4 regions of the Streptomyces odontomachicola genome follow, and region 4 is predicted to be linked to each of the others. Evidence: riboswitches for the same ligand, from Rfam matches in the RefSeq annotation. Region 4 holds a riboswitch; each other region holds the start of a gene.

Region 1 (4,847 bases), on a different contig from region 4:
GCCCGCCGTTGAGGCCGTTCATGGCGATCCCGAAACCCTGGCCCTCGCCGCCGAGCATCCGCCCGGCCGGTACCCGTACCTGATCGAGGATCACCTGCCGCGTGGGCTGCGCGTTCCAGCCCATCTTGGTCTCGTTCTCACCGAAGGAGAGCCCGGGATCGTCGCGGTCGACGAGGAACGCGGAGATCCCCCGCGGCCCGTCCCCTCCGGTGCGCGCCATCACCACGTACACCTGCGAAGCACCCGCGCCGGAGATGAACTGCTTCACCCCGGTCAGCACATGCCCGTCACCGTCCCGCACCGCGCGGGTGCGCAGCGCCGCGGCGTCCGATCCTGCACCCGGTTCGGTCAGGCAGTAGCTGCCCAGGTCCTCCATGGCGCACAGCCGCGGCAGCCACCGCTCGCGCTGCTCCGCGTCCCCGTACCGGTCGATCATCCAGGCGACCATGTTGTGGATCGACAGATACCCGGCAACGGAGGGGCAGCCCGAGGCCAGCGCCTCGAAGATCAGCGCCCCGTCGGCCCGGCTCAGCCCGCTGCCGCCGCACTCTTCGCGTACGTACACGCCGCCGAGGCCCAGCCCCGCCGCCTTCCGCAGCACGTCCACCGGGAAGTGCTTCTCGCGGTCCCAGCGCACGGCGTGCGGCGCCAGGTGGTCCTGGGCGAAGTCGAGGGTGGTCTCCACCAGGGCCGTCTGGTCCTCGGTGAGCAGGGTGCCGGTCATGGCGCTCACCCCATCACCGGAATCGTGAAGCGCGCATCCTCCTTGGCACCCGAGGGCCAGCGCGAGGTGACGGTCTTGGTGCGGGTGCAGAAGCGAACGGCGTCGGTGCCGTGCTGGTTGAGATCCCCGAATCCGGAGCGCTTCCAGCCGCCGAAGGTGTGGTAGGCGACCGGCACCGGAATCGGCACGTTCACGCCGACCATGCCGGTGTGCACACGCCGGGCGAAGTCACGCGCGGTGTCGCCGTCGCGGGTGAAGACGGACACGCCGTTCCCGTAGGGGTGCTCGGTGGGCAGGCGCAGCGCCTCCTCGTAGTCGGCGGCCCGTACGACGCTCAGTACGGGGCCGAAGATCTCCTCCTGGTAGATCCGCATGCCGGGCGTGACCCGGTCGAAGAGCGAGGCGCCGGCGAAGAAGCCGCCCTCGTGCCCGGCGAGGCGGAAGTCCCTCCCGTCCACGACCAGTTCGGCGCCCTCCCGCACGCCCAGGTCGACATAGCCGCGCACCCGCTCCACGGCATCGGGCCCCACCAGCGGCCCGAAGTCCGCCTCGGGATCGTCGCCGCGGCCGACGCGCAGCCGCCCGATCCGCTCCGCGAGCCGCTCGACCAGCGCGTCGGCCGTACGCTCGCCCACCGGCACGGCGACGGACACCGCCATGCAGCGCTCCCCCGCCGAGCCGTAGCCGGCGCCGATCAGCGCGTCCACCGCCTGGTCGAGGTCCGCGTCGGGCATGACGACCAGGTGGTTCTTGGCGCCGCCGAAGCACTGCGCGCGCTTGCCGTGCGCGGCGGCCGTCGCGTAGATCCGCTCGGCGACGGCCGTGGAGCCGACGAAGCCCAGCGCCTCCACGCGCGGGTCCTCCAGGAGCGCGTCGACCGACTCCCTGCCGCCGTTGACCACGTTGAACACGCCCGGCGGCAGACCGGCCTCCAGGAAGAGCTCGGCGAGCCGCAGCGGGACCGAGGGAGCGCGCTCCGAGGGCTTGAGGATGAACGCGTTCCCGCAGGCCAGAGCGGGGGCGGCCTGCCACAGCGGAATCATCGCGGGGAAGTTGAACGGAGTGATCCCGGCGATCACGCCCAGCGGCGCGCGCAGCGAGTGCACGTCGATCCCGGCCCCGGCGTTGTCGGTGAACTCGCCCTTCGACAGGTGCGGGATGCCCGCGGCGAACTCCACCACCTCCAGGCCGCGTTGGAGGTCCCCGTGCGCGTCGGCGACCGTCTTGCCGTGCTCGGAGGAGAGCATCCTGGCCAGTGCGTCGCGCTCCTCCTCCACGAGCTGGAGGAAACGCAGCAGCACCCGCGCGCGGCGCTGCGGGTTCCAGGCGGCCCAGCCGGGCTGGGCAGCGGCGGCGTCGGCGATCACCGCGCGGGTCTCCCCGTCGTCGGCGAGCGGCACGCGGGCCTGGACCTCGCCGGTGTTGGGGTCGTACACGTCGCCGTAGGAGCCCGAGGTGCCCGGGCTGTGCTTGCCGGCGACGAAATGGGCCAGTTCCCGGACTTCACGTCCGGCCGAATCGGCGTAAGTGGGCATGCGTGTGGGGGCCATGCGTGTTTCTCCATCCTCGTGGACAACACGGAACACGAAGCCGCGGCCGGTATCCTGACTCCCGGATCAGTACGCGCTCCCCGGCCTTCCCGGACACGGCAACTGCCGTGCGCCGGTGGCCCGTTGGCGGAGAACACACTCCCCGGTCACAGTGGCGGGACCGTGCCGGATTCACACCGGCTTCCCTGACACCGCGGACGTGCAGCGACCATATAGTTGGACGTCCAAGTAAGTCCACCCCCGCCGGTCCGCCGGCCGGAATCCGCCGTTCCCCCGTGTGCGCGTGGCGCTGATCGCGCTCTTGTCGCCCTCCGGCCCAGCCGGTAGATGTCGGCTGAGCATCGCTTTCGCTCCGCTCTTTTTCATCCCGCGCCGTTTCGCTCTGCACCGCTTTCGCACCGCACCGCTTTCGTACCGCACCGCTTCTGCCGTCGTCCGAAGGGTTGTGCCGCATGGGCTCGTTCCGTCTCAGACCCGGCCTGCTCAGCGTGCCGCTGGCCGCGGCACTCGCGGGCGCGCTCGCCGCCGCGCCGGGCGCCACCGCGACACCCGCGCCGAACGGTCCCCCGCCCCACCCCGTACGGGACAGCGGCGAGGCCCCAACTCCCCTGCTGGGCAAGGCGAGTGCACACCCCGCCACCTCCCCCCGGATCACCCACTCCGGCGGCTATCCGCGCAAGACCGTCCTCACCCCGCCGCCCGCCGACCCCTCGGACAAGTCATCCAAGCTGGGCCTCGCCCCGTACCACTCACTCGCGCCCCGGCTGAACGCCCTGCAGAAGCTGGGCGAGCGCGTCAGCGTGGAGGTCGCAGGGCGCAGCGCGGGCGGGCACGAGCTGTATCTGGTCACCCTCACGGCGCCGGAGAGCCCCGCCGAGGCGCGGCGGCAGGAGCGGATGCGCGACCAGATCGAGAACGCGCCCGCGAAGGCCGCGGGGAACCCGCGCATCAAGGCCGGCTACAAGACCCCGGTGTTCATCAACAACAACATCCACGGCAACGAGTGGGAGGGCACCGACGCCGCGCTCAAGCTCATCGAGCGGATGGCGAAGGCGAAGGACCGGGGCACGGCCGGGCTGCTCGCGAAGCACCGCGTCTATCTGAACGTCACGGCCAACCCCGACGGCCGCATCGCGGGCACCCGCACCAATGCGAACGGCTTCGACCTCAACCGCGACTTCATCACCGCCTCGCAGCCGGAGAGCCGCGCGATCCGGCGCATCGCCGTCGACAAGCAGCCCGCGGTCATGCTCGACCTGCACGGATACGTCAACGGCACCCTGATCGAGCCGACCACTCCGCCGCACGGGGAGAACTACGAGTACGACCTGTTCCTCAAGAACGCCTACCGCAACGCGCTGGGCATGGAGAAGGCGGTCAACGGACTCGGCTACACCGAGCGCAAGGACGGGGTGAAGCCCGCCGTCATCCCCTTCCGCGACCAGAAGGAGGGGTGGGACGACTGGCCGCCCATATTCACCCCGCAGTACATGCCGTTCCAGGGCGCCGTCGCCTCGCACACCGTCGAGTTCCCGATGGCGGTCAACAACGCGGAGTACGAGAAGCTGCCGGTCAAGGAGCTGCGGCGGCGCTCGGCGATCAACACCGACATCGCGGGCGCGGCCATGCGCGCCACCCTCGACTACGCGCAGCGGCACCGCGCCGCGGTGCTCGCCGACCAGATCGAGACCTTCCGGCGTGCGGACGCGGGCGAGGCGCAGCGGCCGGTGTCGGAGAAGACCGTTCCGGGAGTGCCGGGCATCGGGCCCGAGGACGTCTACACGACCGACTTCCCGCGCGCCTACGTGATCCCGGCCGGCCACCGCCAGCGCTCGGCCGTGGCCGCTGCCCGTCTCGTCGACCACCTGGTGGCCAACGACGTGCGCGTGACCAGGGCCCGCGCGCCCTTCCGGCTCCAGGGCCGCGCGTACCCGGCGGGCTCGTACGTGGTCGACATGCACCAGCCCAAGCGCGGTCTCGCGAATGTGATGCTCGCCAAGGGGCGGGACATCAGCGGGGACGTGCAGCAGATGTACGACATCTCGGGCTGGAGCCTGGGGCTGCTGTGGGGCGCCACGGTGGACTCGGCGAAGAGCCAGGCGCCGCGCGTGCCGGTGCGCGCCGTGCGGAGTGCCGCGCCGGGCGGGAGCGTCGCGCCGGCCGGTGACCTCCGGCTGAGGCTCCAGGACCCCGCGGAGGTCGCGGCGCTCAACGCGCTGCTGGACCACGGGATCCGGGTACGCCGCGCCGCTGACGGGTCCGCGATCGTGCCGAACTCGGCGCGGGGGCTCGCCCGCGTGGTGGCGGAGCGCCACGGGGTGGAGTTCGGGGCCACGCGGGAGCGCGGCACCGGCGTCCTGCGCCGCACACGCATCGCGGCCGCGGCCTCGCCCGGCGAACTGTTCGCGCTGCGGGAGATGGGCTTCGAGGTCCGGCCCGTCTCAACGTCCGTGCTCAACAAGGGCTTTGACTGGTCGAAGGCCGACGCCCTGTACGTCTCCTCGGGCCTCGACCACGAGAAGCTGACCCCGGCAGCCCGCGCGGCCTTCGAGAAGAGCGGCGCCGGCGTGGTG
Region 2 (4,847 bases), on a different contig from region 4:
GCCGGGCTTGGGGCCGCGGGCGCCCCTGCTCCCGGCGCCCCAGAGGAGGTCGAGGCTGTGGGCGAGATCGCCGCCCGCGGCGTGTTCCGTGCTCATCGTGGCCTCATCCTAAATCGCTTGCGGGTTTCTGCGTAGGGCGTACGCTGTTTAAAGTGAGTACGGCGTACCCAGTTTTGTGCCGGGGCGGCGCTCCGGCATCGGCGGACAGGGGGGATCGGTGAGTGAGACGCACTCGGTGCTGACCGAGGGACTGCGCAAGACGTACGGGGACAAGCACGCGCTGGACGGGCTCGACCTCGCCGTGCGGCGGGGCACGGTGCACGGACTGCTCGGGCCCAACGGCGCGGGCAAGACCACGGCGGTGAGGATCCTGGCCACACTCGTGCGGCCCGACGGAGGGCGGGCGCTGGTCGGCGGGCGCGATGTGGCGGCCGAGCCGCGGCAGGTGCGCCGGCGCATCGGCCTGACCGGGCAGAACGCGGCGGTCGACGAGATCATCACGGCCCGTCAGAACCTGGAGATGTTCGGCAGGCTCTTCCACCTCGGCGGCGCGCGGGCGAAGCGGCGGGCCGCCGAGCTGCTGGAGCGGTTCGGGCTCACGGAGGCCGCCGACCGGCAGCCGAAGGACTTCAGCGGCGGCATGCGGCGCCGCCTCGACCTGGCGGCGAGCATGATCCTGGCACCCGAGGTGCTGTTCCTGGACGAGCCGACCACCGGGCTCGATCCGCGCGGGCGCAGCGAAGTGTGGGACGCGGTGCGGACGTTGGCGGCCGAGGGCACCACGGTCCTGCTGACCACGCACTATCTGGACGAGGCCGACAAGCTCTCGGACCGGATCTCGGTGATCGACCGCGGACGCCGGATCACCGAGGACACCCCGGCCGGGCTCAAGCGCGCCGTCGGCGGCGACCGGATCGAGGTGGTGGTGAGCGAGCCGTCCGAGATCCCGCAGGCGGTCAAGGCGGTGGCCCGGGTCGCGAGGGACGGCGGCGAGCCGGAGACCGAGGCCGAGACGCTGCGGGTGCACGCGCCGGTGCCGCAGGGCGACGGGGTGGCGGCGCTGGCCGAAGTCGCCCGCGTGCTGCGCGAGTCGGGGACCGGCGTGGACGACATCGGGCTGCGCAGGCCCACGCTGGACGAGGTCTTCCTGACCCTTACGGGGCGCGCGGCGGAGGAGGAGGTCGCGGCATGAGTACGGAAGCGCTGGACACGGAGACGGGCACGGGAACGGGTACGGGTACGGGCATGCCGGACACGGCGCCGGTCTTCGGCGAGCGGCGGCTCCACTGGGCGCTGGCCGACTGCTGGACGGTGGTCCGCCGCGACCTGACCCACCTGGTCAAACAGCCCTCGCTGATCGCCTGGCAGTTGGGTTTCCCGATCGTCTCGGTGCTGCTGTTCGTGTATGTCTTCGGCAGCGCCATGCAGGTCGGCGAGGGCGTGGACTACAAGGACTTCGCGATGCCCGGCATGTTCGCGATGACCATGGCCTTCGGCTTCATGAACACCGCCATGGCCGTCGTGATCGACAAGGAGCGCGGCGTCACCGACCGCTTCAGGTCCCTGCCGATGGCGCCCTCGGCCGTGGTCACCGGGCGCGGGGTCTCCGATGTGCTGCACGCCGCGCTGGACCTGGCGGTGCTGGCGGCCATCGCGCTGGTGGTGGGCTGGCGTTCGGACGGAGGGCTCGCCGGGACGCTGTACGCCTTCGTGCTGCTGCTCCTGCTGCGCTTCGCGCTGATCTGGATCGGCGTGTGGCTGGGCCTGAAGACGCCCAACCAGGAGGCGGCCGGCAACCTCTTCGCCGTGGCCTTCCCGTTCGGGATGATCTCCAGCGTGTTCACCCCGCCGTCCGCGATGCCGGACTGGCTGGGCGCGATCGCCATGTGGAATCCGGTGTCCTCCACCGCCAACGCGGTACGCGAGCTGTACGGCAACCCGCTGCCGCTCGGCGAAAGCTGGATCGAGCAGCACGCGGCGCTGATGGCGGTGGTCTGGCCGCTGGTGATCACGGCGGTGTTCCTGCCGCTGGCGGTGCGGAAGTTCCAGCGGCTGAGCGCGTGAGCACGGCGTGAGCGCGTGAGCGCGTGAGCGGAACGCGCGACGGGCCGGGCGCACCGTGCGCCCGGCCCGTCGTCGTGTGCGGTGCTTCCGCGTTACAGGTGCTCGATCACGTAGTCGACGCAGGCGGTCAGCGCCTCCACGTCGGAGGGCTCGACGGCCGGGAACATCGCCACGCGGAGCTGGTTGCGGCCCAGCTTGCGGTACGGGTCGGTGTCCACGATGCCGTTGGCGCGCAGCACCTTGGCGATCTCGGCGGCGTCGACATCATCGTCGAAGTCGATCGTGCCGACGACCTGCGAACGCTGCGCCGGGTCCGTGACGAACGGGGTGGCCTGCTTGGCCTCCTCGGCCCAGCCGTACAGCGCGCGCGAGGAGGTCGCGGTGCGGCGCACGGCGAAGTCCAGGCCGCCCTGCCCGTTCAGCCACTCCAGCTGGTCGTTCAGCAGGAACAGGGTGGAGAGCGCGGGGGTGTTGTACGTCTGGTTCTTGCGGGAGTTGTCGATCGCCGTCTTCAGGTCGAAGAACGCCGGGATGTGCCGGTCCGAGGCCGCGATGCGCTCGGCCCGCTCGATGGCGGCCGGGGAGAAGGCCGCGATCCACAGTCCGCCGTCGGAGGCGAAGGACTTCTGCGGGGCGAAGTAGTAGACGTCGGTCTGCGCGATGTCCACCGGCAGGCCGCCGGCGCCGGAGGTCGCGTCCACGAGCACCAGCGCGTTCTCGTCCGCGCCCGCGACCCGCTCGATCGGCATCGCGACGCCGGTCGAGGTCTCGTTGTGGGTGAAGGCGTACACGTCGACGCCCTGCTCGGCTGCCGCCTTCGGGTGGGTGCCGGGCTCGGACTTGATCACGGACGGGGCGTCCAGCCAGGGCGCGAGCTCCGCGGCCTTGGCGAACTTCGAGGAGAACTCCCCGAAGGACAGGTGCTGCGACTTGGACTCGATGAGCCCGTGCGTCGCGATGTCCCAGAACGCGGTGGAACCACCGTTTCCGAGCACCACCTCGTACCCCTCGGGGAGCGAGAAGAGCTCCTTCACGCCCTCGCGCACCTTGCCGACCAGGTTCTTGACCGGGGGCTGGCGGTGGGACGTGCCGAGAAGTGAGGTTCCGGTGGCAGCCAGGGCGCTGAGCGCCTCCGTACGCACCTTGGACGGGCCCGAGCCGAATCGACCGTCGGCGGGCTTGATGTCAGCGGGAATCTGGAGATCAGCCACGAGCCGCAGCCTAGTGCGTCATCCCAGCGCAGCGGTATGGGGTCCGTACGGCGAGACGGAGCTCACCGGTCCGCTTGTCCGGCCTGTGGTAGCTTGCGAACGCCAGTTCAGTTACGGAACGGCCCGTTGACCAGCCGCTCCGTACAAGGGAATCCGGTGGAAATCCGGAGCTGACGCGCAGCGGTGTGGGAGCTGGGCGAGCACAGGCCACTGGGGCGGGCGGTCACCGTTGACCGCGTACACCCCGGGAAGGCGCTCCGCCCGTACACGATCCCGAGCCCGAAGACCTGCTGGCCGCACGACGGGTCGCCGGGCTCCGCGCATGAGCCCCTGACGGAAAAGGGACCACCGGATCATGGCGTCACGCCACCGCCGCTCACTGCACGTCTCCGTACTGGCCACGGCCCTGATGTGCCTGCTGGCCTCCTGCGGGGGATCCGGCGCGTCGGGCGGCTCGGACAAGGCGGGCGGCGCGTCCCCCGCCGGATACCCGAAGAAGATCGGCAACTGCGGGCGCGAGGTGACCGTGAAGCGGCCGCCGTCGCAGGCGGTCTCGCTCGACCAGGACTCCACCGAGATCCTTCTCTCGCTCGGCCTCGGCGACCGCATCGCGGGTACGGCGACCTGGACCGACCCGGTGCTGCCCGAACTGGCAGCCGCCAACAGGAAGATCCCGCGGCTCGCGGAGAACAACCCCTCCTTCGAGCGGGTGCTGGACAAGGAGCCGGACTTCGTCTCGGCCACCTTCCAGGCCACGCTGGGCAAGGACGGCGTCGCGGGGCGCGGCGACTTCGAGAAGCTCGGCGTGCCCACGTACGTCTCGCCCTCCGACTGCGAGGACAAGGACACCTCGGGCGGCGGCGACGGCGCGCGCACCAAACCGCTGGAGCTGGGCTCGGTGTACGGCGAGATCCGCGATCTGGCCAAGGTGTTCGGGGTCGAGGAGCGCGGTGAGAAGCTGATCGCGAAGCTGGAGAAGCGGAGGAAGAGGGCGACCGAGGGCGTGGACGCGCGGCACGCGCGCGTCATGTACTGGTTCGCCAACTCCGAATCGCCCTATATGGCCGGTTGCTGCGGAGCGCCCGGCATCATCACCCGCGCCGTCGGCGCGAAGAACGTCTTCGACGACACCAAGCAGGAGTGGCCCCAGATCAACTGGGAGCAGGTCGCCGACCGCGACCCCGACATGATCGTCCTCGGCGACCTGACCCGGAAGCGGGAGACGGCGGAGACGGCGAAGCAGAAGATCAAGAAGCTGGAGTCCAATCCGGTCACCCGGAAGATGACGGCCGTGAAGAAGAAGCGGTACGTGTTCCTGAGCGGCGCCGCGATGAACCCCTCGATCCGGGTGCCGGGCGAGGGCATCGAGAAGGTGGCCGCGGGGCTGCGCAAGTACGGGCTGGACCATTGAGCGTGCGGGCCGCCGAGCGGGACAGCGCGGCCGAGGGTGATCGCGCGGCCGAGGGGGAGGCACCGGTTGCGCCTCGGGGTGCCGCGCGGCTGCGCGCTCCCCTCGGGCTCTGGGCGCTGTGGGGCGGCGGCCTCGTGCTCCTCCTGCTGTCCGTCGCCGTG
Region 3 (4,847 bases), on a different contig from region 4:
CGCGTCCTGGAGCAGCGCCCTGTGCACCAGCGGCACCCGGAACCCGCCCCCGCCCAGCACGGTCAGTCGCATCTCCACTCCGCCCTTCCGCTATGTCTCCGCGCCATCGCTTCTGCGCCTGTCTGCGCCTGCGCTTCCGCGTCTTCGGTTCCGCGCCGCGCGCCGCCGATCGCGTACGCCTCGTACGGACGGCCTCGTACCGCCCCCTCGTACGGACGGCGGCGCGGCCCAGTCTTCCAGCGGCGGGGCGGAGAGGCGCGGGAGCCCGGGGGTCAGCGCGGCTTGTCCGGTGCGCTGGGCGGTGTGCCTGCCGGCGTGCCCTCGCCCTCCGCCCAGCCGTCGAGCTGTTCCGCGGTGCGCGGCCCCGGTGCGTCGGGTGCCAGCAGGCCGTGGTGGCGCAGCGCGGCGGCGGCCGCCATGCCCCAGGGGCGGCGCAGGCCGCCGGCGGCGAGCAGGTCCTGGTCGGCGAGGAGCGTGTCGACGGGCCCCGTACGCACGCCTTCCCTGGTCAGCACCGCCGCGTCGTCCGCCCACAGCAGCGCCAGATCCACATCGTGCGTGGCCATCACCACGGTGGTGCCCTCCTCGTGCAGGCGCGCGAGGGTCTCCAACAGGCGCTCCTGACCGTCCGGGTCCAGGCCCGCGGTCGGCTCGTCGAGGATGAGCACCCGCGGTCGCATCGCCACGGCGCCCGCGATCGCGGACCGCTTGCGCTGCCCGTACGAGAGGAGGTGGGTGGGCCGGTCGCGGAGCGGGGTGATGTCCAGGGACTCCAGGGCCTGTTCGACCCGTGCGCGCACCTCCTCCTCGGGCAGCCCCAGATTCATCGGGCCGAACGAGACGTCCTGCCCGACCGACGCGGCGAAGAGCTGGTCGTCGGGGTCCTGGAGCACGAGCTGCACCGTGCTGCGCAGCCGGGTCAGCTCCTTGCGCGAGCGGCCCAGCGCGGCGCCCTCGAGACGGAGTTCGCCGCCGGTGCAGGGCAGGCCGCCGCTGAGCAGCCGCAGCAGGGTGGTCTTGCCGCTGCCGTTCCGGCCCAGCAGGGCCGTACGGCGCCCCGCGCTGAGCGCGAAGGAGACGCCCTCGAAGACGGCGGGCCCCTCCTCGTACGCGTAGCCGGCCCCGGCGAGCTCGACCACGGGGACGCCGTACCCGGAGGGGCCGCCGGCGCCGGGAGCGCCCGCGGTGCCGGGCTCAGCGGCGGGGGAGGGGGCGCGGGTCATACGGGAACTCCTTGCGTGGAAATGCGGTTGGGAGGAGTGGGGGAGGACATTCGGGAAGGAGCGCGCAGGTCCCCCTCACATCTGGCTCCGCAGGACGAGGGGAAGTACGAGGGCGAGCGCGGCGATCCCCGCGAGGAGCGTGGCGGAGGAGGCCAGGAAGCGCGGGGACAGGTGCGCGGGCGGCACCTGGACACGGAGCGTGCCGTCGTATCCCCGGCCCGCGAGCCCGGTCTGCAGTCGCGACGCGCGGTCGAAGGCGCGCACGAACGAGGTCGCGCCCAGCGCCGCCAGCGAACGCCACGCCGCGGAGCGGGTGGTGTGGCCGAGGCGGGCCGCCTGCACCTGCCGGATCTGGTTCATGGAGTCCAGCAGCAGGAAGCTCATGCGGTAGACCACCATCGCCACGTCCACGACAGCGGCGGGCACCCCGGCGCGCACCAGCCGCGGCAGCACGTCGGCCACCGGAGTGGTGAAGGCGAACAGCAGCACCCCGAGCGAGGCGGCCGAGGTGCGCAGCAGGAGCCCTCCCGCGTGCGCGGGCCCGCCGGGCGCGAGGGCGATCAGCCCGTGCGGACCCGCGACCTGGAACAGCAGCGGTATGGCCCCGGTCACGCAGAAGCCGAGCGGAATGCGGTAGGCGCGCCACAGCTTGCGGGGCGGTACGCGGGCCGGGCCGAGCAGCACGGACAGCGCCGCCGCGGCGACCAGCGCCGCGCCGGGCCAGGGCGGCAGTGAGATCGCGAGAATGGTCAGGCCGAGCCCGAGGAACGCCTTCTCGGCCGGATGGCGGTGGCGCCAGCGGCTGCTGTACGCGGCCGCGTCGATGGGCAGCACGGCGGGTTACGGGCGCTGGTCGGGGGTGGCGGCGGTACGGGCGTCGGCGGTGCCGGTGGCGGCGGTACCGGCACCGGCGCTACCGGCATCCGCGGCGTCCGTTCCGTGCTCGCCCTCGACCTTGCCGTCGCCCTCGCCCGTGTCCGTGCCCGCGCTCGTGCCTTCGCGCTGTGCGGCCAGCGCACGCGCCTCGCCCTGCTTGCGGCCCCTGCGGAGGCCGAAGTAGTAGGTGAGCACGCCCGCGCCGAGCGCCGCCTGCAGTGCGAAGAGCGCCGACTCGACCTCGCCAGACGGGGGTTCGTAGAGCGGCGAGAACCACGGCTTGTAGTCCGGCTTGAGCTGCGTGATCGCCGATTCGGCCTGCGCGTCGGAGCCGGTGAAGGGCTCCTTCTTGTGGTCGCCGAGGCCGAACGCCAGCGGGATGACGGCCAGCGCCAGCACGGCCACCACCAGCAGCGTGTTGATCTTCGCGTTGCGGCTCATTCGGACACCGCCTCCTTCCGCTCGCCCTGCTCGCCGGCCGTGTCCCCGCCGTCCGCGCGATCCTGGGTCTCCTGCTTCCGCGCGGCGCCGACCCGCTTCAGGACGCCCAGGCGGATCAGCTCGCCCTTGCTGGACTGCTGGAGGAGCCGCATGACCAGCACCGTGAGCAGTCCCTCGCTGACGGCCAGCGGGATCTGGGTGACGGCGAAGATCCCGGCGAACTTGGCGAGCGCGCCCAGGAAGCCGCTGCTCGCGTCCGGGAAGGCCAGCGCGAGCTGGACGCTGGTGACGCAGTACGTGCTCAGGTCGGCGACGAACGCGCCGAAGAACACCGCGACCATCAGCGGCGCGCCGGACCCGCGCAACAGCCGGTAGATCCCGTACCCCGCCCACGGCCCGACGATGGCCATGGAGAACGCGTTCGCGCCCAGCGTGGTCAGCCCGCCGTGGGCGAGCAGCAGCGCCTGGAAGAGCAGCGTGATGGTGCCCAGGACCGCCATGATGGGCGGCCGGAAGAGCACGGCGCCCAGCCCCGTACCCGTGGGATGCGAGCAACTGCCCGTCACGGAGGGGATCTTCAGGGCCGAGAGGACGAAGGTGAAGGCGCCGGAGGCGCCGAGCAGCAGGGTGCTCTCCGGGTGTGACTTGACCTCGCGGGTCAGGGAGCGCACGCCGTGTATGACGAACGGTGCGGACGCGACGCTCCAGGCGACCGCGTGCGCAGGGGGAAGATACCCCTCGGCAATATGCATGCTAGGGAAGACCTCTCCAGCACCTCGTGGATGGACAACGCACCCTGGCCGGTCTCCTGGCTCACGGGCGCACCTGACTCCGCCTTCCCGGACTCCGCGGTCGTACGCGGAGGTCCAGTGGCTTCCCGGAGGGAGGAGCCGGACTTCCCGATCACAGTGGCGAGGGCCGCACCGGTTTCTCACCGGTTTCCCGAACACCAAGGCCGTTGGACAGTAATGCGACGGACGTGTCCAGGACAAGCTGGCCGCCGGGGGCGCAGTGGCGCGTGAGCGGCGCGTACGCGTGGCGCCTACGGCAACATCCGTACGCGGGCGGGGAGTTGGCGGCCAGGGTGCTCGGGCCGTCGAGTGCGGCGAGCGTTTGCGCGCTTTGCTGAACGTTCGCCCCGCGCGGGCTTTCGCTTGAGTGTTTGTCTTGTGAGCGTTTCCGTTGACCGGTTGTCCCGTACCTCTGGCGCCGGAACGATGGCGGACCGTTCGAGGCCGTACCGGCGCACCGACCACGCTCCGACCCCGCGCCGGCCATCTCCGGCGGCCCGCGCGCCGCCGCCAGCGGAAGGGGACCTCATGCGTCTGCGTAAGCGAACCGCCCTCCCGGCAGCCGCCCTGACCTGCGCCGTCGCGCTGACCGTGAGCAATCAGGCGGGGGCGGCGCCGGTGTGGGACGGCGATGCGGGGCAGGGTACGGGGGTCTTCGCGAGCACCCTGTGCGACGACCCGGGCAGCGTGACCGCGCAGGACAATCACGACGGGCGCGGCAAGGTGTTCAAGTTCAACAAGCCACGAGGGCTCAAGCGTTGTGAAGGGCACGGAAGCCGCGTGGACGGCTCGCCCTACGCGTTCCGGAACAACGCGACGTACTACGTGGGCTGGGACACCCGCACCAACACGGACGACGCCGGGACGATATTCCAGTGGAAGTCCTGGGGCACCAACGACGAGAACCAGCAGAACTATCCGGTGCTCATGAAGGTCGAGGGCGGCGAACTCAAGCTCTTCCACGTCGAACCGGGCGAGAAGTGGACGCTCCAGTGGAGCACCCCCGTGCGCAAGGACACCTGGAAGCGGATCGTCCTGGGCATCCACACCTCTCAATCCGCCGACGAGGGGCGGGTGGAGCTGTACTACAACGGCGCGAAGAAGGCCGACTTCCACGGCCGCACGTGGGACGACAAGGGCAATGTGCCGCGCTGGGGCAGCTATGGGGCGGAGGTCCAGGATCAGCCGGTCATCAACTGGGTCGACGGGCTGCGCATCGGCACGACCTATGGGGACGCGAAGTAGAACCCGCGCCCTCGAACCGTAAATGCGGCATCGTCGGATTTGACCGGCAATCGGGTCCGGGGACGGGAAGTGCGGCGTGACCCGGTGGGAAAAACTGAGTGGCGTCGGCAACCGGGCGGGTGTTTCCGCGCGTCCTTTCGGACTGTCGGACCCTGGAGCTTCCGCCCCAACTCGCCTCGCGGCGCAGCGGAATGGAAGTATCGGGGCCGGCATGAGGAAAGAGCCGCGACGGTGAACCAGGAGAGTGCAATGGAGAACGACGCCTTCCCGG
Region 4 (4,847 bases):
TCAGGAGGCGCCGGCCGTCAGAACTCGTCGTCGAAGGAGACCGAGCCCTCGACCGCCACCTGGTAAGCGGAGGCGCGGCGCTCGAAGAAGTTGGTCAGCTCCTGGACGTTCTGCAGCTCCATGAAGGAGAAGGGGTTGTGCGAGCCGTAGCGGACCGGGAAGCCCAGGCGGGCGAGGCGCTGGTCGGCGACGGCCTCCAGGTACTCCCGCATGGACTCGGTGTTCATGCCGGGCAGCCCCTCGCCGCACAGGTCGCGCGCGAACTGGAGCTCCGCCTCCACGGCCTCCTCCAGCATCGCGGTGACCTGCTTCTCGAGCTCGTCGTCGAAGAGCTCGGGCTCCTCCTGCCGGACCGTGTCCACGACGTCGAAGGCGAACGACATGTGCATGGACTCGTCGCGGAACACCCAGTTGGTGCCGGTGGCCAGGCCGTGCAGCAGGCCCCGCGAGCGGAACCAGTACACGTACGCGAAGGCCCCGTAGAAGAACAGGCCCTCGATGCAGGCCGCGAAGCAGATCAGGTTGAGCAGGAAGCGGCGGCGGTCCTCCTTGCTCTCCAGCCGGTCCATCTCCTCGACCGAGTCCATCCACTTGAAGCAGAACTGCGCCTTCTCGCGGATCGACGGGATGTTCTCGACGGCGGCGAACGCCTCCACCCGCTCGTCGTGGTCGGGCAGATAGGTGTCCAGCAGCGTCAGATAGAACTGGACGTGCACGGCCTCCTCGAAGAGCTGCCGGGAGAGATACAGCCGCGCCTCGGGCGAGTTGATGTGCTTGTAGAGCGTGAGCACGAGGTTGTTCGCCACGATCGAGTCGCCGGTCGCGAAGAACGCCACCAGCCGGCTGATCATGTGCTGCTCGCCCGGCGTCATCTTGGCGAGGTCGGCCACGTCGGAGTGGAGGTCGACCTCCTCGACGGTCCAGGTGTTCTTGATCGCGTCCCGGTAGCGCTCGTAGAAGTGCGGGTAGCGCATGGGGCGCAGGGTCAGCTCGAAGCCGGGGTCGAGCAGATTCTGCGTACCGGTGGTGGTCGTGTCGTCGGCGGTCGGCATTACTGGCAGGCCTCGCAGGACTCGGGGTTTTCCAGGGAGCAGGCGGCGGCTTCCTCGTCCGCCTGCTGGACGGGCAGGGTGGGCGCGGCGGTCGGGGCTGAGTCGCCGGCCGCGGTCCGTGTGCCGCCGCCCGCCGCCTGCGCGATGCGCGTGGCGGGACGCGAGCGCAGGTAGTACGTGGTCTTGATGCCCTGTCGCCAGGCGTACGCGTACATCGAGCTGAGCTTCCCGATGGTCGGCGCGGCCATGAACAGGTTGAGCGACTGGCTCTGGTCGAGGTACGGGGTGCGGGCCGCGGCCATGTCGATGACGGCGCGCTGCGGGAGCTCCCACGCGGTGCGGTACAGCGCGCGCACCTCCTCGGGGACCCACTCCAGGTCCTGCACCGAGCCGTTGGCGTCCCGCAGGGCCTCCAGCGCCTGGCCGTCCCACAGCCCGTGCCGCTTCAGCTCCTCCACCAGGTACGCGTTGACCTGGAGGAACTCACCGCTGAGGGTCTCGCGTTTGAAGAGGTTGGACACCTGCGGCTCGATGCACTCGTACACGCCCGCGATGGACGCGATGGTGGCCGTCGGCGCGATGGCGAGCAGCAGCGCGTTGCGCATGCCCGTCTGAGCGATGCGCGCGCGCAGCGCCTCCCAGCGCTCCGGCCAGTGCGGCGCCGCGTCCGCGTAGTGGTCGGGGTGCAGGACGCCGCGCGCGGTGCGGGTGTGCTCCCACGCGGGCAGCGGGCCGTGCCGCTCGGCGAGATCGGCCGACGCCTCGTAGGCGGCGAGCATGATGCGCTCGGAGATCCGCGTGGACAGCTCGCGGGCCTCGGCCGAGTCGAAGGCGAGCCGCCGCCGGAAGAACACGTCCTGCAGCCCCATCAGGCCCAGACCGACCGGCCGCCAGCGGGAGTTGGAGGCTCCGGCCTGGCCCGTGGGATAGAAGTTGATGTCCACCACGCGGTCCAGGAAGGCCACCGCGGTGCGCACGGTCGCGTCCAGGCGCTCCCAGTCCAGCTCGCCGTCCTCGTCCAGGTGCGCGGCGAGATTGACCGAGCCGAGGTTGCACACGGCGGTCTCGGAGTCGTCGGTGACCTCCAGGATCTCGGTGCACAGGTTCGAGGAGTGCACCACACTGCCCGGCTCGGCGGTCTGGTTGGCCGTGCGGTTGGAGGCGTCCTTGAAGGTCATCCAGCCGTTGCCGGTCTGCGCGAGGGTGCGCATCATCCGCGAGTACAACTGCCGCGCGGGGACGCGGCGTACGTACCGCTCCTCGGCCTCCGCCTTCCGGTACGCCGCGTCGAACTCCTCACCCCACAGGTCCACCAGCTCCGGCGCGTCAGCGGGGGAGAACAGCGACCATTCCGCATCGGCCTCCACACGGCGCATGAACTCGTCCGGGATCCAGTGCGCGATGTTGAGGTTGTGGGTGCGCCGGGCGTCCTCGCCGGTGTTGTCCCGCAGCTCCAGGAACTCCTCGACGTCCGCGTGCCAGGGCTCCAGGTAGACGCAGGCCGCGCCCTTGCGCCGGCCGCCCTGGTTGACCGCGGCCACCGAGGAGTCGAGGGTGCGCAGGAACGGCACGATCCCGTTGGAGTGCCCGTTGGTGCCGCGGATCAGCGAACCGCGGGCGCGGATGCGGGAGAACGGCAGCCCGATGCCGCCCGCGTGCTTCGAGAGCCGCGCGACCTGGTGATACCGCTCGTAGATCGAGTCCAGCTCGTCCAGCGGGGAGTCCAGCAGATAGCAGGAGGACATCTGCGGGTGCCGGGTGCCGGAGTTGAACAGCGTGGGCGACGAGGGCAGGTACGAGAGCGAGCTGGTCAGCCCGTACAGCTCGGCCACGTCGTCGAGGGCGCGCTCGGAGTCGTCCTCGGCCAGACCGCAGGCCACCCGCAGCAGGAAGTGCTGCGGCGTCTCGATGACCTTGCGGGTGGTGGGGTGCCGCAGCAGATAGCGGGAGTGCAGCGTACGCAGGCCGAAGTAGCCGAACCTGTCGTCCGCGCCGTCCGCCACCGCCCGCTCCACCAGCGCGTCGAGCCGCTCGGCGTGCAGCCGCACGAAGCGGGCCGTCCCGTCCGCGATCAGCCCCTCGCCGTGCCCGGCGGCGACCGAGGCGGAGAAGGAGTCCGCGCCCTGCGAGGCCGCCTCCTCCCGCACCGAGAGGGTCAGCAGCCGCGCGGCGAGCCGCGAATACTCCGGCTCCTCTGCGGTCAGGCCAGCGGCCGTCTCGGTGGCGAGGCCGTGCAACTCGGCGTAGTCCGCGCCGGGTTGCCGCCCGCGGCGCACGGCGGCGGCGATCCGCTCGGGGTCGGTGGCGGGCAGGCCCTCGGTCAGCTCTCCGAGCGTGCGCAGCAGGCGTTCCTCGGGGCGCCCGGGGTCTGAGCCGGGCTCCTTGTCACAAGGACCGGCCGCGCCGGAGGATGCGGCGGGTGCTGCTGGTGCGATGGTCACGGACGTGCTCTCCCTCGCGTGGCGGGGGCCGCGACGGGTGGTGCACGAGGCCGCGGGGGCGTGCGGTGCCACCAGGGCAGGGCACAACGGGGCACACCCCACGACGTCCACCGGCCCAACCCACGAAGCCCGGACGACATTTCCCACTGCCGGCAGGCACTCGGACTCGCGCGGGCCGGCCCTCATACGGGCATGAGGGGCCCACGCTCACCGTTGCGGGACAGTTCCGGATTCGCACCGGATTCCCCTGCGGCGACAGCGAACACGAGCATACATGTTGTGTTGGCTTGTGCGGCCCACCCCATATCTTGTGTCGCGGGTCAAGCGATCTTTCCGCGGGCCACGCCTGTGCGGCCCGGGGACACGGCTCCGGCCACAGCTCCGGCGACGGCTTCAACTCCGGCTCCGGCTCCCGCTCCGGCTACAGCTCCAGTGCGTACGTCATCAGCCTCACGTCCGGCACCGGGCTCCAGTCGCGCTCGGGGGTGCGGGTGAAGCCCAGCCGCTCGTACAGCCGGTGGCCCGCCCTCATCCGCTCGCCCGTGGACAGCACCAGGCGCCGCACCCCCAGCAGCCGCGCGCGGTCCATGCAGGCGCGGACCAGTGCCTCGCCGGTGCCGCGGCCGCGTCCCTCGGAGCGCACGGCGAGCATCCTGAACTCCGCCTCGTCGGGCGCGGATATCTCCGCCAGCCGCGTGCCGTGCGGGACGAAGACCACGCTGCCCAGCACGGGGCCGCCCTCGCGCGGGACGGCGACCAGCATCTCGCCCGCGCCCTCCCGCGACCGCGCGTCCCGCAGCGTGTCCAGATAGGGGTCGCCGGGGTCGAGCAGGCCGTCCGACGCGTAGGCCCCGGCGGTCAGCTCGCCGATCTCGTCCAGCTCCTCCGGACGCGCGCTCCTGATGGTGATGTCCATGGGAGCAAGCATGAAGCCCCCCACTGACAATCGCCGCGAACGGCGGCCGCCAGTGGGGCACTTGGGGTCTCATGCGCAGGTCACCGCGTCAGCGGTCACGCGCGAGCAGCCACGCACGCTCGCTCACTCCCGCTGCGCAGCCGCCAGCTCCGCCCTCTCCTCCTTGGTGGAGATCAGCCCGTCGGGCGCGGTGATCCGCGACTCCTCGTACGGCGCCTCCTGCAACTCGGAGGGGATGCCCGCCCGTTGCAGCCGCAGCGACTTCACACACGTGCGGGCCGCGTCCGCCAGGACCACCACGACCAGCAGCGCGAAGAGGGCCGACAGCACGCCGTCCACCGTGGTGTTGGTGACGATGGTGTGCATGTCGTCCATGGTCTTGGCGGGCGGGAGCACCTTGTTCTGCGCGATGGCCGCCTGGGTGTCCGAACGCTGCTG

Evidence for each region. A riboswitch is a leader RNA that binds a small molecule or an ion and turns the genes downstream of it on or off. The one in region 4 is predicted to bind cobalamin.
Region 1: linked by a shared signal. The riboswitch ahead of ABEE00_RS04700 (CoA-acylating methylmalonate-semialdehyde dehydrogenase) and the one ahead of ABEE00_RS30360 (ribonucleoside-diphosphate reductase subunit alpha) in region 4 are both predicted to bind cobalamin.
Region 2: linked by a shared signal. The riboswitch ahead of ABEE00_RS01205 (ABC transporter substrate-binding protein) and the one ahead of ABEE00_RS30360 (ribonucleoside-diphosphate reductase subunit alpha) in region 4 are both predicted to bind cobalamin.
Region 3: linked by a shared signal. The riboswitch ahead of ABEE00_RS07025 (energy-coupling factor ABC transporter permease) and the one ahead of ABEE00_RS30360 (ribonucleoside-diphosphate reductase subunit alpha) in region 4 are both predicted to bind cobalamin.

What each region holds. Positions count from the first base shown of each region.
Region 1 is NZ_JBCFOK010000002.1:420,148-424,994, reverse strand. It holds gene ABEE00_RS04705 (acyl-CoA dehydrogenase family protein) at 1-724, opposite strand, end outside; gene ABEE00_RS04700 (CoA-acylating methylmalonate-semialdehyde dehydrogenase) at 730-2,274, opposite strand; cobalamin riboswitch at 2,302-2,502, opposite strand; gene ABEE00_RS04695 (M14 family zinc carboxypeptidase) at 2,727-4,847, shown strand, end outside.
Region 2 is NZ_JBCFOK010000001.1:227,491-232,337, forward strand. It holds gene ABEE00_RS01185 (TetR/AcrR family transcriptional regulator) at 1-96, opposite strand, end outside; gene ABEE00_RS01190 (ATP-binding cassette domain-containing protein) at 218-1,192, shown strand; gene ABEE00_RS01195 (ABC transporter permease) at 1,246-2,064, shown strand; gene serC (phosphoserine transaminase) at 2,157-3,275, opposite strand; cobalamin riboswitch at 3,382-3,584, shown strand; gene ABEE00_RS01205 (ABC transporter substrate-binding protein) at 3,631-4,686, shown strand; gene ABEE00_RS01210 (FecCD family ABC transporter permease) at 4,689-4,847, shown strand, end outside.
Region 3 is NZ_JBCFOK010000003.1:404,890-409,736, forward strand. It holds gene ABEE00_RS07005 (family 4 glycosyl hydrolase) at 1-72, opposite strand, end outside; gene ABEE00_RS07010 (energy-coupling factor ABC transporter ATP-binding protein) at 273-1,223, opposite strand; gene cbiQ (cobalt ECF transporter T component CbiQ) at 1,299-2,057, opposite strand; gene ABEE00_RS07020 (energy-coupling factor ABC transporter substrate-binding protein) at 2,064-2,540, opposite strand; gene ABEE00_RS07025 (energy-coupling factor ABC transporter permease) at 2,537-3,292, opposite strand; cobalamin riboswitch at 3,322-3,508, opposite strand; gene ABEE00_RS07030 (heparin lyase I family protein) at 3,860-4,576, shown strand; gene ABEE00_RS07035 (hypothetical protein) at 4,826-4,847, shown strand, end outside.
Region 4 is NZ_JBCFOK010000020.1:21,704-26,550, forward strand. It holds gene ABEE00_RS30355 (ribonucleotide-diphosphate reductase subunit beta) at 18-1,052, opposite strand; gene ABEE00_RS30360 (ribonucleoside-diphosphate reductase subunit alpha) at 1,052-3,493, opposite strand; cobalamin riboswitch at 3,628-3,765, opposite strand; gene ABEE00_RS30365 (GNAT family N-acetyltransferase) at 3,915-4,409, opposite strand; gene ABEE00_RS30370 (carbon starvation CstA family protein) at 4,533-4,847, opposite strand, start outside.